Regions from separate parts of the Hahella sp. NS-SX17 genome, predicted to be linked through region 1. Evidence: predicted binding sites of a transcription regulator. Region 1 holds the regulator's gene; each other region holds the start of a gene.
The links. Region 1 encodes FNR, which switches genes on or off when oxygen is low (the NO sensors DNR and NnrR bind a similar motif). Its sites were predicted from a motif close to TTGATNTANATCAA; they were not measured.

Region 1 (3,282 bases):
AATCAACATGCCAATTACAGAGGTGATAATGACACCCCACGCATAACCAATGTAAAAAATGAAAGACCGAAATAGCTGAAATGCCTGCACTTTTGCCCGCCTTTTTCCAATGCCCGCAAAGGATATCAACTCCCAACCCAAAGCTGCAATGAATGTTAGCCCGCAACGCCTCATAACCCCATTGTTTTAAGGCTTTTGCGACTAAAGTTCACCTCCCTCGCGCACCACGCGCTCACCCCTTGACCAATATCAATACACCCTGCCGGCAGGTGGATAGACTGAGCATGGAGAGAGGGGGGATCGATCCACTTGCCAACAAGTGTGACAACAGGCGCGCGCGCTCATTCGTTGACAATATCAGTCAAACGCGCGCAGGTGTTTTCTTACCTGGTTGGAGACCCAATATGCCAGTCGGAAAGGTCATCGAACAAGCAAAACAAAATGGGGGCAATGATAGCTGGGTTTACTTGCTCAACTCTCCTCCCAAAGAGTTTTCCAACGAAAACTGGAGCGCCTTGAACGAAGGAGCTTACACCGCAGACTATCGCAACAGCTCCCTGTCTCGCTCCTACGAGGGTGGATTCGCCCTGAGCGTTCAGGCGCCTTGTTTTAATGCACTCGTCAGCGCGGAGAACTACACTCGCCAACTTCCTTCCATGAACGCGAGTCTGCAAAAATACATCAACTACGTTGTGAAAGAAGTAAAACTTCTCAAGCAATCACTTCCTGAGGGCAGTCAGGTCAAATATTTGCACTGGTTTGGCGACTTAGTGCGCCAGCTGACGCCAGCAGCGCAAACTCAAGTGATGTACTACTTAGGCAGGGAATTTAAGCTGAACTTTGGCGCTGACGCTCGGCACGTCATTGAGCTGGACGCGCGCCCTGACTCCGAGGAAGCGCTCGCCCTAATTAAGGGACTGGGCTTTAATATCATTTGTATCAATGATCCGGGCGAGCATGCGCAATCATTCCCCATTAAAGACCTAAAGAGCTGGCTGCAAACCATTCGGGCATTTGATTTCAAAGCTGTCTATCTGCGTCTTAAGGTGTCCCCCGCCACTCAAGCTGCGCTATCACAGCACCTCGAAGAGGTGCTCACCGAAAGACCACAAGGCGTTTTGCTTTCCTGCCACAAGCCAGAAACCAGCAGTTCCCTTGGGCTGGAGGCCACACTCAAGGACTTCAAACGACGCATCAAATCCGCATCTTTCATTCCGATAACCCAGGACTTTTTCGCCCTCCCCTGGACTGGACTGATAAGTCAAGGCGTTAACTGCTTGCACGGCGTCGGGCTGGGCGCATTTTCATACACCCCCCATTACCAGTTGCGCAACGCCACACAGCTGGATGATTACTACAAAACTCTCGATAACAGCGAACTTCCAGCGCGGGCGATCCGATACACTCAGGCGCTGCTGTAACAAAAGGTAAAAGCAATGTAAAAACAAAGGCGAGCGCAGGTTTTCCCCTTATTTTTCCTGCTGTGGGGATTTGCTTTTAAATAGCTATTGGCTATCCTAGAAGCCTCTTTAAGCAGTTTCACTCATTCAGCCACGAGGCGACCGATGGAAAGCAAGCATATAGCAACCTCCTCTCCTTTTAGCTTACACAGAGGCTGCCATGAATGTAATTTGAGCAAGCTTTGCATTCCTATCGCAGTCGGGGCTGAAGACATTGATCGCCTGGAAGAAATTATTCGCCAGGGGAAAATGCTAAATCGCGGCGAGTATATTTTTGAGCAGCACACGCCGTTTCGCTCATGCTTCGCGGTGCGCAGCGGCGCAATTAAAACATTCACCGTGTCCGAGGAAGGCGAAGAGCAGGTAACGGGTTTCTACCTGCCCGGAGAAATTATCGGCCTGGACAGCGTTAGCATGGAAAAATACTCCTGCTCCGCCGTCTCACTTGAGCGCACCAGCGTATGCGAAATTCCTCTGGAAAAATTTGAAGACCTCGCCTCAGATATTCCCAGCCTGCAACACCACTTTTTCTCATTGATGAGCAAAGAGATTCAGGAAAGCAGGCAACTCACCATGTTACTGAGCAAAAACTCCGCTGAGGAGCGCATAGCATCGCTTTTACTATCCCTGTCGACCCGCTTCAGTCGTCGTCGCCTGTCCGGCACAAATTTCAGGTTACCCATGCCGCGTAGCGATATAGGCAACTATTTAGGCTTGGCGGTCGAAACCGTCAGCCGAGTCATCACTCGCTTCCAGAACAACGGCATTATCAAAGTGCAAGGAAGAGAAGTCCAAATATTGCAATTAGACGAACTGCAGAAGATCCTTCGCCATGACACCAAGTGCCTGGAGCACCACAAGGAGTCAGCACTCAACGCCCGCTAGCGGGTCTCTTCCAAACAGTTTTCAGTTGATTTCACAGCGCCACGCTGCTGGCATTGCTCAATCAGCGCAGGCAGATAACGACGCCAGGGAAGCTGTTTAACGCCAAAGGTGTTTCGCAATTTGATGCACCCCAACGCCCCATTCGCAGGCAGGGCCACCCCAGGCAACACATCAGCGCCTTTCTTCTCTATCAGAGCCTGCAACATTTCCTCTTGACCGAATGCCTGCAATACAATCGCCTTCAGCAGCTCAAAGTGCGTCACTGTTTCAGCGCCAGCATAATGATAGACGCCCCACACAGAAATATTACAACTTAACTGCTTAATAATAGCGTCCACCACTCTCGCCACATCATCCACCGCAACAGGCGTCAACTGCATATCCGTACTGGCGTTAAGTCTCTTGCCTGAAGACAAAGCCGTCAGCATCGTCTGCAGCCATCCTTGAGCGCCAGCTTCCAGCAACCACCCCATCCTCAAAATCAGATGCTTGCTATAGTTTTCCTGAAACCACTGCTCACTCTGCAACTTAGTCCGACCATATACAGAAAGCGGACGACCTTTGTTTGCCGAAATATAGGGGTTCTTTTTGACGCCATCAAAGACAAGATGACTCGATAAATGAATAATCGGCGCTTTCCATAAGGCTGCGACCTCCGCAACCGCCACACAAGCAGACACGTTAACTTGATACGCCAAGTCCGGATGTTGCTCCGACTTGAACAGATCCCCCATTTCCGCTGCGTGAACAACAAAATCCGCAACGGGCATCGCCTTCATTCCACGCACGATAGCATCATTAGTCATCAGGAACTGTTCGTAGGGTACGCCCTCCACTGCTATACCGCTCTGCTGCAGGCGCTGAGCTATAGCCTTACCTATAGGCGAATCTATTCCCGTCACACAAACAATCACTCATGCCCCCTTAAATGCTTCTT
Region 2 (3,282 bases), 2.3 Mb from region 1:
CAATATAAAGAAAGGCGCAAAGAACTCTTCCGGGGTCGCTGAGTTGTAGGCTGCGCTCATGTAATAAGCTACCGCCAGGGCGCATACCACCATCACCAGGGAGCAGATCTGCGTAACCAGCGCGCCCCCGAATTTATCGGAGATCCAGCCGCCCACCGGACGAATCAACGCGCCGATAAAGGGCCCCATCCAGGCGTACATCAGAGCGCTGGGACCGTTGGGATTAACAGTATTGTGCGTCATCACCCCATCCACCATCACATGGCTATAACCAAAGATGACTTTGATCGCCAAGGGGAACGCCGCCGCGTAGCCGATAAAGCTGCCGAAGGTCATGGTGTATATGACGCTCATCACCCAAGTGTGCCGATTGCCGAAAATGCGATACTGACGACTCAGACTGTTGCGGATCTGGCCCGGCAACAACTTGAGCAGGAACACCGTGGCGGCGATAACGCCTACCAGCACCAGTTCTTTAGGAACGCCCCACCCGGCGCCGTTCGCAGATTCGGGCAGCATCAGCCAGAGCCCGACCACAGAAGTCAGGAAGCCGATGAGCAGCATGAAGGTGATCTTGGAGAAAGCGCCCACTGGTCCGCCAATATCTGGCGACACCTCGTCGGTGCGAATGTTGTTCATGCCGAACCAGCCAGCAAACGCCAGTGGAACCAGGAACAGCAACCAGACGAAGCCGGAGTTTTGAATCCAGGTTTCAGAACCCGCCGGAACCTTGCCGATCAGGGTGCCTGACGGATTCACAAGGGTCATAGGATCGCCGCCCGCTACACCGAATGCGCCGAAGGTCATGAACAGCGGCACCAGAATCTGCATGGTGGTGACGCCAAAATTGCCAAGCCCGGCGTTTAACCCCAGCGCCAGTCCCTGCTGTTTCTTGGGAAAGAAAAAGCTGATATTGGACATGGATGAGGCAAAGTTGCCGCCGCCCAGACCAGACAACAACGCCAGCACCTGGAACACCCAGAGAGGCGTCTCTTTGCTCTGTAACGCGATGCCGGCGCCGATTGCGGGAATCATCAGCAAAGCCGTTGTGAAAAAGATCGTATTGCGCCCGCCGCACAGCCGGATGAAAAAGCTGCTGGGAATACGCAATGTCGCGCCGGTCAGACCGGAGATCGCCATCAGCGTAAATAACTCCGACGCCTGAAACGGGAAACCCAGATTCAACATCTGTACTGTGATAACGCCCCAGTACAACCATACGGCGAAGCCGCACAGCAAACTCGGAATGGAAATCCACAAATTCCGGTTCGCCACTTTCTTACCTGTCTTTTGCCAGAACCCACTGTCCTCCGGATTCCAGCCAGCAGTGATGTCCGCCATATGCCTTACCTCTGCGTTGGGCCTGAAAAATAATCTTCGGCTCAACTATCTTTATAAACAGAGGGGGCGACAATGCTCCGGAGGGGGTAGCGTTTAAGATCGGGGCCGTGTGGGTGATCTGCTAACAAGCGACTTTAAATCGCGCTACCATTTGCTGTATTTTCATAGAGTTAGGGCGATTTCCGAGAATCTGTGCAAGACTTTCGATACCCCCAATGAGGTAGGCGTATCCGGCGCCAAAGCGGTACGTCTTCGGTATGCGCAGCTCAGGGTCATCGTTGGTAAACCTGATATGGATCAAGTCCCTATCGCGCCGTCGCAGGGGCGGCTCTGAGTTCGTGTTATGCTGAAAAACGTCAGATAACGCTGGGCGTGAATGAAAAGAATGACAAGGTGAAGCTGAGATGAGCGATAAAGCAACGATCATGATGGTGGACGATCACCCCCTGTTTCGCAAAGGCATCCGCCAGTTGATTGAAATGGAGGATGAGCTGGATATCGTCGCCGAAGCCAAGAACGGCGAGGAAGGCCTGACCAAGGCGAAAGAACTGGAGCCTGACCTGATTCTACTGGATCTCAATATGCAGGGTATGGACGGCCTGGATACGTTACGCGCCATTCGCGCCGCTGGCGTGGACTCTCGCGTCATCATGCTGACAGTCTCCGATAACGAAGCCGATGTGGTGAACTGTTTCCGCGCCGGCGCAGACGGTTATCTCTTAAAAGATATGGAGCCGGAAGACATTCTGGAGAAAATCAAGCAAGTTACGCTTGGTAAAATGGCGATCAGCGAGCGTCTGACTGAAATTCTCGCTTCCGCCCTGCGCAAACCCGTTGAAGCCGTTGATCCCACCGCATCATTAACCAGTCGCGAATATGAGATCCTCACCCGCATCGCCCAAGGGCACAGCAACAAAGTCATCGCCCGGGATCTGAATATTTCCGATGGCACTGTAAAGGTCCACGTTAAACATATTCTCAAAAAGATGGGGATGCGTTCACGGGTCGAAGCGGCAGTGTGGCTGGTGAATCGCAAGGCGTAAGCGCGCAGGCGATTCCAGCGCGTTGCGAAAACAGCGGAGCCATCCGGGTCCGCTGTCAGAGTCAGATGGAGCTACACGTCCACAGCGGGAGCCGCCACGACCTTTTTGCGACGGCTTTCCGCTTCCACGAAAACACGCTTGCATTCGGGGAAAGTCATCTTGATCTGCTCGTCGAGGGCGGCGATGCAGGTTTCAATTTCACCCGCGGAAACACTGTCCTTGAAGTCCACCGAGATGTTCACCAACACAAAGTCCGGCCCCATATGCATGGTGAGTACTTCGTTGACATGCTCCACGCCTGGAGCCGCATGGGTCATTTCACGAATGGACTTCACTACTTTCTTGTTGGCGCTCTCACCAATCAGCAGGCTTTTGGTTTCCACCGCCAGCCACAAGGCCGTCAGGCCGAGGATACAACCGATGGTGACTGAGGCCACGCCGTCGTATACCGGATTGCCGGTAACCTGTCCCATAACGATGCCGCCCAGCGCCACCAGAAGGCCCAGCATGGCGGCGGCGTCTTCAAACAGCACGACAAACAGAGAGGGGTCTTTGCCTCGTTGCACAGCCTCCACATAACCCATCCGCCCTTTGGCGATGCGGAATTCCTTGACCGCCATTCCAAAGGCGAATCCTTCAAATATGATCGCCAGAGTCAGAACGACATAGTTGACCATCGGATTCTCCACCGCTTGCGGGTGTAGAATATGCTCAACGCCTTCGTAAATGGAGATGCCTGCGCCCAGGGCGAAAATCAGTATCGCCACAACAAAGGACCAGAAATAAATCTCCTTGCCATGGCCAAATGGGAAGTCTTCCGAAGCTGGCCGTTGTGAGCGCTTCATGCCGTGCAGCAGCAACACCTGGTTGCCGGTGTCCACCACAGAGTGAACCCCTT
Region 3 (3,282 bases), 3.0 Mb from region 1:
ACTCTGTTGATCATTTGGACGAATTGGCTGACAAGGTGCGCTTACAGCGCGCTAATGTCTTAGCGATAGGGGAATGTGGGCTTGATGTGACAGCGGGTATCGACCTCAGCGTTCAACAGTGCTTTTTGCGTGAACAGCTGCGTATGGCTAAGGAGTGTGATCTTCCCGTGATTCTGCACTCTCGAAAGACGCACAGCCTGGTTGCTAAGTCTGTCAGGGAGATTGGCGTTCGGCGGGGGGTTGTGCATGCTTTTTCTGGAAGCTACGAAGAGGGGATGCAGTTTATAAAACTAGGGCTTAAGTTAGGGGTTGGTGGCGTCATTACTTATGAAAGGGCGCAAAAAACCAGAAGAGCCGTATCCAGGCTTCCATTGGAGTCCATGGTGCTGGAAACCGATGCGCCGGATATGCCGTTGTGCGGCCGGCAAGGAATGCGCAACTCGCCCGAGCTTGTTCCCCAGGTATTCAGGGCGTTGTGTATGTTGAGGAAAGAATCACCGGAGCGGATCTCCGATGCGGTTCTTCGAAATACAATTCAGACATTCTCCTTCCCAGAGCTTGAGAAATAACCGTAGTGAGTTTGTTGTGCGTAATTAATTGGATTTAGAGTAGCAATTGAACAGGAAGTGCAATATAATCCTGCGCCCGGATTTGCAATAGATATGGGACTTTGGCGAAGCCCCGAAGCCAAGGTTCCGAAAAGTCAGAACGTCGTTGTAATTTCCCTTCGTAGGGAATGCGCAGCGTGCGTTTTATTTGGATTAATCAGCCGAGAATTTAAGAGTAAGGCGGGATTTAAATGAAAACGATCAGCGCTAAGCCAGAAACCGTAAAGCGTGACTGGTATGTTATAGACGCGACCGACAAGACGCTTGGACGTCTTTCAACCGAAATCGCCCGTCGCTTGAGGGGCAAGCACAAAGCGGAATATACCCCTCACGTTGACACAGGGGATTACATTGTTGTGGTAAACGCAGAGAAAGTGCGTGTTACTGGCAACAAAGCTCAAGACAAAATGTACTATCGCCACACAGGCTATCCTGGCGGCTTGAAAGAAATGTCTTTCGACAAGCTGATCCAACATGCTCCTGAGCGTGTTATCGAAACAGCTGTTAAAGGCATGATGCCGCGCAATCCTTTAGGTCGTGCGATGCTGAAAAAGCTCAAGGTATATGCTTCGGCTGAACACCCGCATACCGCTCAGCAACCGATTGAACTGAAAATTTAAGGAAGGTGGATATGTCTGTTACTCAATACTACGGTACAGGTCGTCGTAAAACTTCGACTGCTCGCGTCTTCCTGAGACCCGGTAGCGGAAAAATTACTGTGAACCAGACTGATCTGGATTCTTATTTTGGTCGTGAAACCGCTCGTATGGTTGTGCGTCAGCCATTGGAGCTGTTGGATGCTATCGGTAACTTTGATGTATTTGTTACTGTTAAAGGCGGTGGTCCTTCTGGTCAGGCTGGCGCTATTCGTCACGGCATCACCCGTGCGCTGATTCAGTACGATGAAGCAAACCGTTCGCCGTTGCGTAAGGCCGGTTATGTTACTCGCGACGCTCGTGAAGTTGAGCGTAAGAAAGTGGGTCTGCGTAAAGCGCGTAAGCGTCCGCAATTCTCCAAGCGTTAATCAATACGCTTTCAATAAAAAGCCCGGTAATCCGGGCTTTTTTGTTTCCGCTGAAACAACGGTGAAGGCCGTCCGACAGATATTTAACTTGGATCAATATTGTTGATACAAGGCCGCGCCGCACGCGCGTCGTCCTTGTATCGATAAGGCATTTTAATTAGTATGTCAGCCGGATTTTACGCCTGAAGAAATAAGAGCATAATGGCCTGTTTTTGGCCTCAAATTGCTGCCTGATGGGAGAAACCTAGTATGACGAAAGACGACGTGAATAAGAGCCGCCGTCGTTTTCTGGTGGGAGCAACCTCGGTCGTTGGAGGTATCGGCGCCATCGGCGCAGCCGTGCCTTTTGTCGCTTCCTGGAACCCAAGCGCTAAAGCGAAAGCTGCTGGTGCGCCTGTTAAGGTCAATATCAGTAAGCTTGAACCTGGTCAACAGATGACCGTTGAATGGCGGGGCAAGCCTGTCTGGGTGGTGCGGAGAACGCCGGAAATGCTGAAGGGGTTGGATGCAATTGCGGGAAATTTGCAGGATCCGCAATCTGAAAAACCGCAACAGCCCGTTTATGCTCAAAATCCCCACCGCTCCATCAAAGATGAATACGTCATACTGGTAGGAATTTGTACGCATTTGGGTTGTTCGCCAAAGTTTTTACCAGAAGTTATTCCTGATGAAACCGTTGGCGGTTTTTACTGTCCTTGTCATGGCAGCAAGTTCGACTTGGCGGGAAGGGTCTTTAAAGATGTCCCTGCTCCCAAGAATCTTGAAGTGCCTCCCCACATGTATGTTGATGACGTGAACCTCATCGTAGGTGAAGACAAGGAGAACGCATAATGCAGAAGCTTATCCAGTGGATCGACGATCGCTTGCCTGTCGTCGATGCCTTCGAAAAGCACATGAGCAAGTACTATGCGCCTAAAAACTTTAACGTATGGTATTTCTTTGGCTCGCTGTCTTTGGTTGTTCTGGTTAATCAGTTACTCACGGGTATTTGGTTAACAATGAGCTATAACCCCTCCGCTGAAGGCGCGTTTGCTTCAGTAGAGTATATTATGCGTGATGTCGAGTTTGGCTGGCTGATTCGGTTGATGCACTCGACTGGCGCTTCTGCGTTTTTTGTTGTCGTTTATCTGCACATGTTCCGAGGGCTCTTGTACGGTTCTTACAAAAAGCCTCGTGAGCTGGTTTGGATATTTGGCATGACCATCTATCTGTGTCTGATGGCGGAAGCGTTCTTGGGCTACTTGTTGCCTTGGGGGCAAATGTCATACTGGGGGGCGCAGGTTATCGTTTCTTTGTTCGGAGCCATACCCTATGTAGGCGAAGATTTGGCGCAGTGGATTCGGGGCGATTATCTCATATCGGGCATCACTCTTAACCGATTCTTTGCCTTGCATGTCATCGCTTTGCCAATAGTATTGCTTGGTTTGGTGGTTCTGCATATTTTGGCGTTACATGAGGTGGGCTCCAATAACCCAGATGGCGTTGAGATTAAAAAGAACAAGGATGAAAATGGTATTCCTAAAGATGGAATCCCCTTTCACCCCTACTATACGGTGCATGACATCGTAGCTTTGATAGTTTTCTTGTTTGTGTTCTGTGTAGTTGTATTCTATTTCCCAGAAATGAATGGCTACTTCCTTGAAAAGCCTA

Region 2: a site for FNR is predicted at 1,629-1,642, ahead of narL (two-component system response regulator NarL). Genes of this name have one in related genera too.
Region 3: a site for FNR is predicted at 1,716-1,729, ahead of petA (ubiquinol-cytochrome c reductase iron-sulfur subunit). Genes of this name have one in related genera too.

The regions. Positions count from the first base shown of each region.
Region 1 covers NZ_CM170632.1:2,212,128-2,215,409, reverse strand. The annotation lists gene AC2IBB_RS10050 (lysophospholipid acyltransferase family protein) at 1-90, opposite strand, end outside; gene AC2IBB_RS10045 (hypothetical protein) at 405-1,421, shown strand; gene fnr (fumarate/nitrate reduction transcriptional regulator Fnr) at 1,566-2,345, shown strand; gene AC2IBB_RS10035 (SDR family oxidoreductase) at 2,342-3,247, opposite strand.
Region 2 covers NZ_CM170632.1:4,521,027-4,524,308, forward strand. The annotation lists gene AC2IBB_RS19890 (MFS transporter) at 1-1,341, opposite strand, end outside; gene narL (two-component system response regulator NarL) at 1,746-2,384, shown strand; gene AC2IBB_RS19900 (cation diffusion facilitator family transporter) at 2,456-3,282, opposite strand, start outside.
Region 3 covers NZ_CM170632.1:6,505,596-6,508,877, reverse strand. The annotation lists gene AC2IBB_RS29105 (TatD family hydrolase) at 1-569, shown strand, start outside; gene rplM (50S ribosomal protein L13) at 800-1,228, shown strand; gene rpsI (30S ribosomal protein S9) at 1,240-1,632, shown strand; gene petA (ubiquinol-cytochrome c reductase iron-sulfur subunit) at 1,882-2,463, shown strand; gene AC2IBB_RS29085 (cytochrome b) at 2,463-3,282, shown strand, end outside.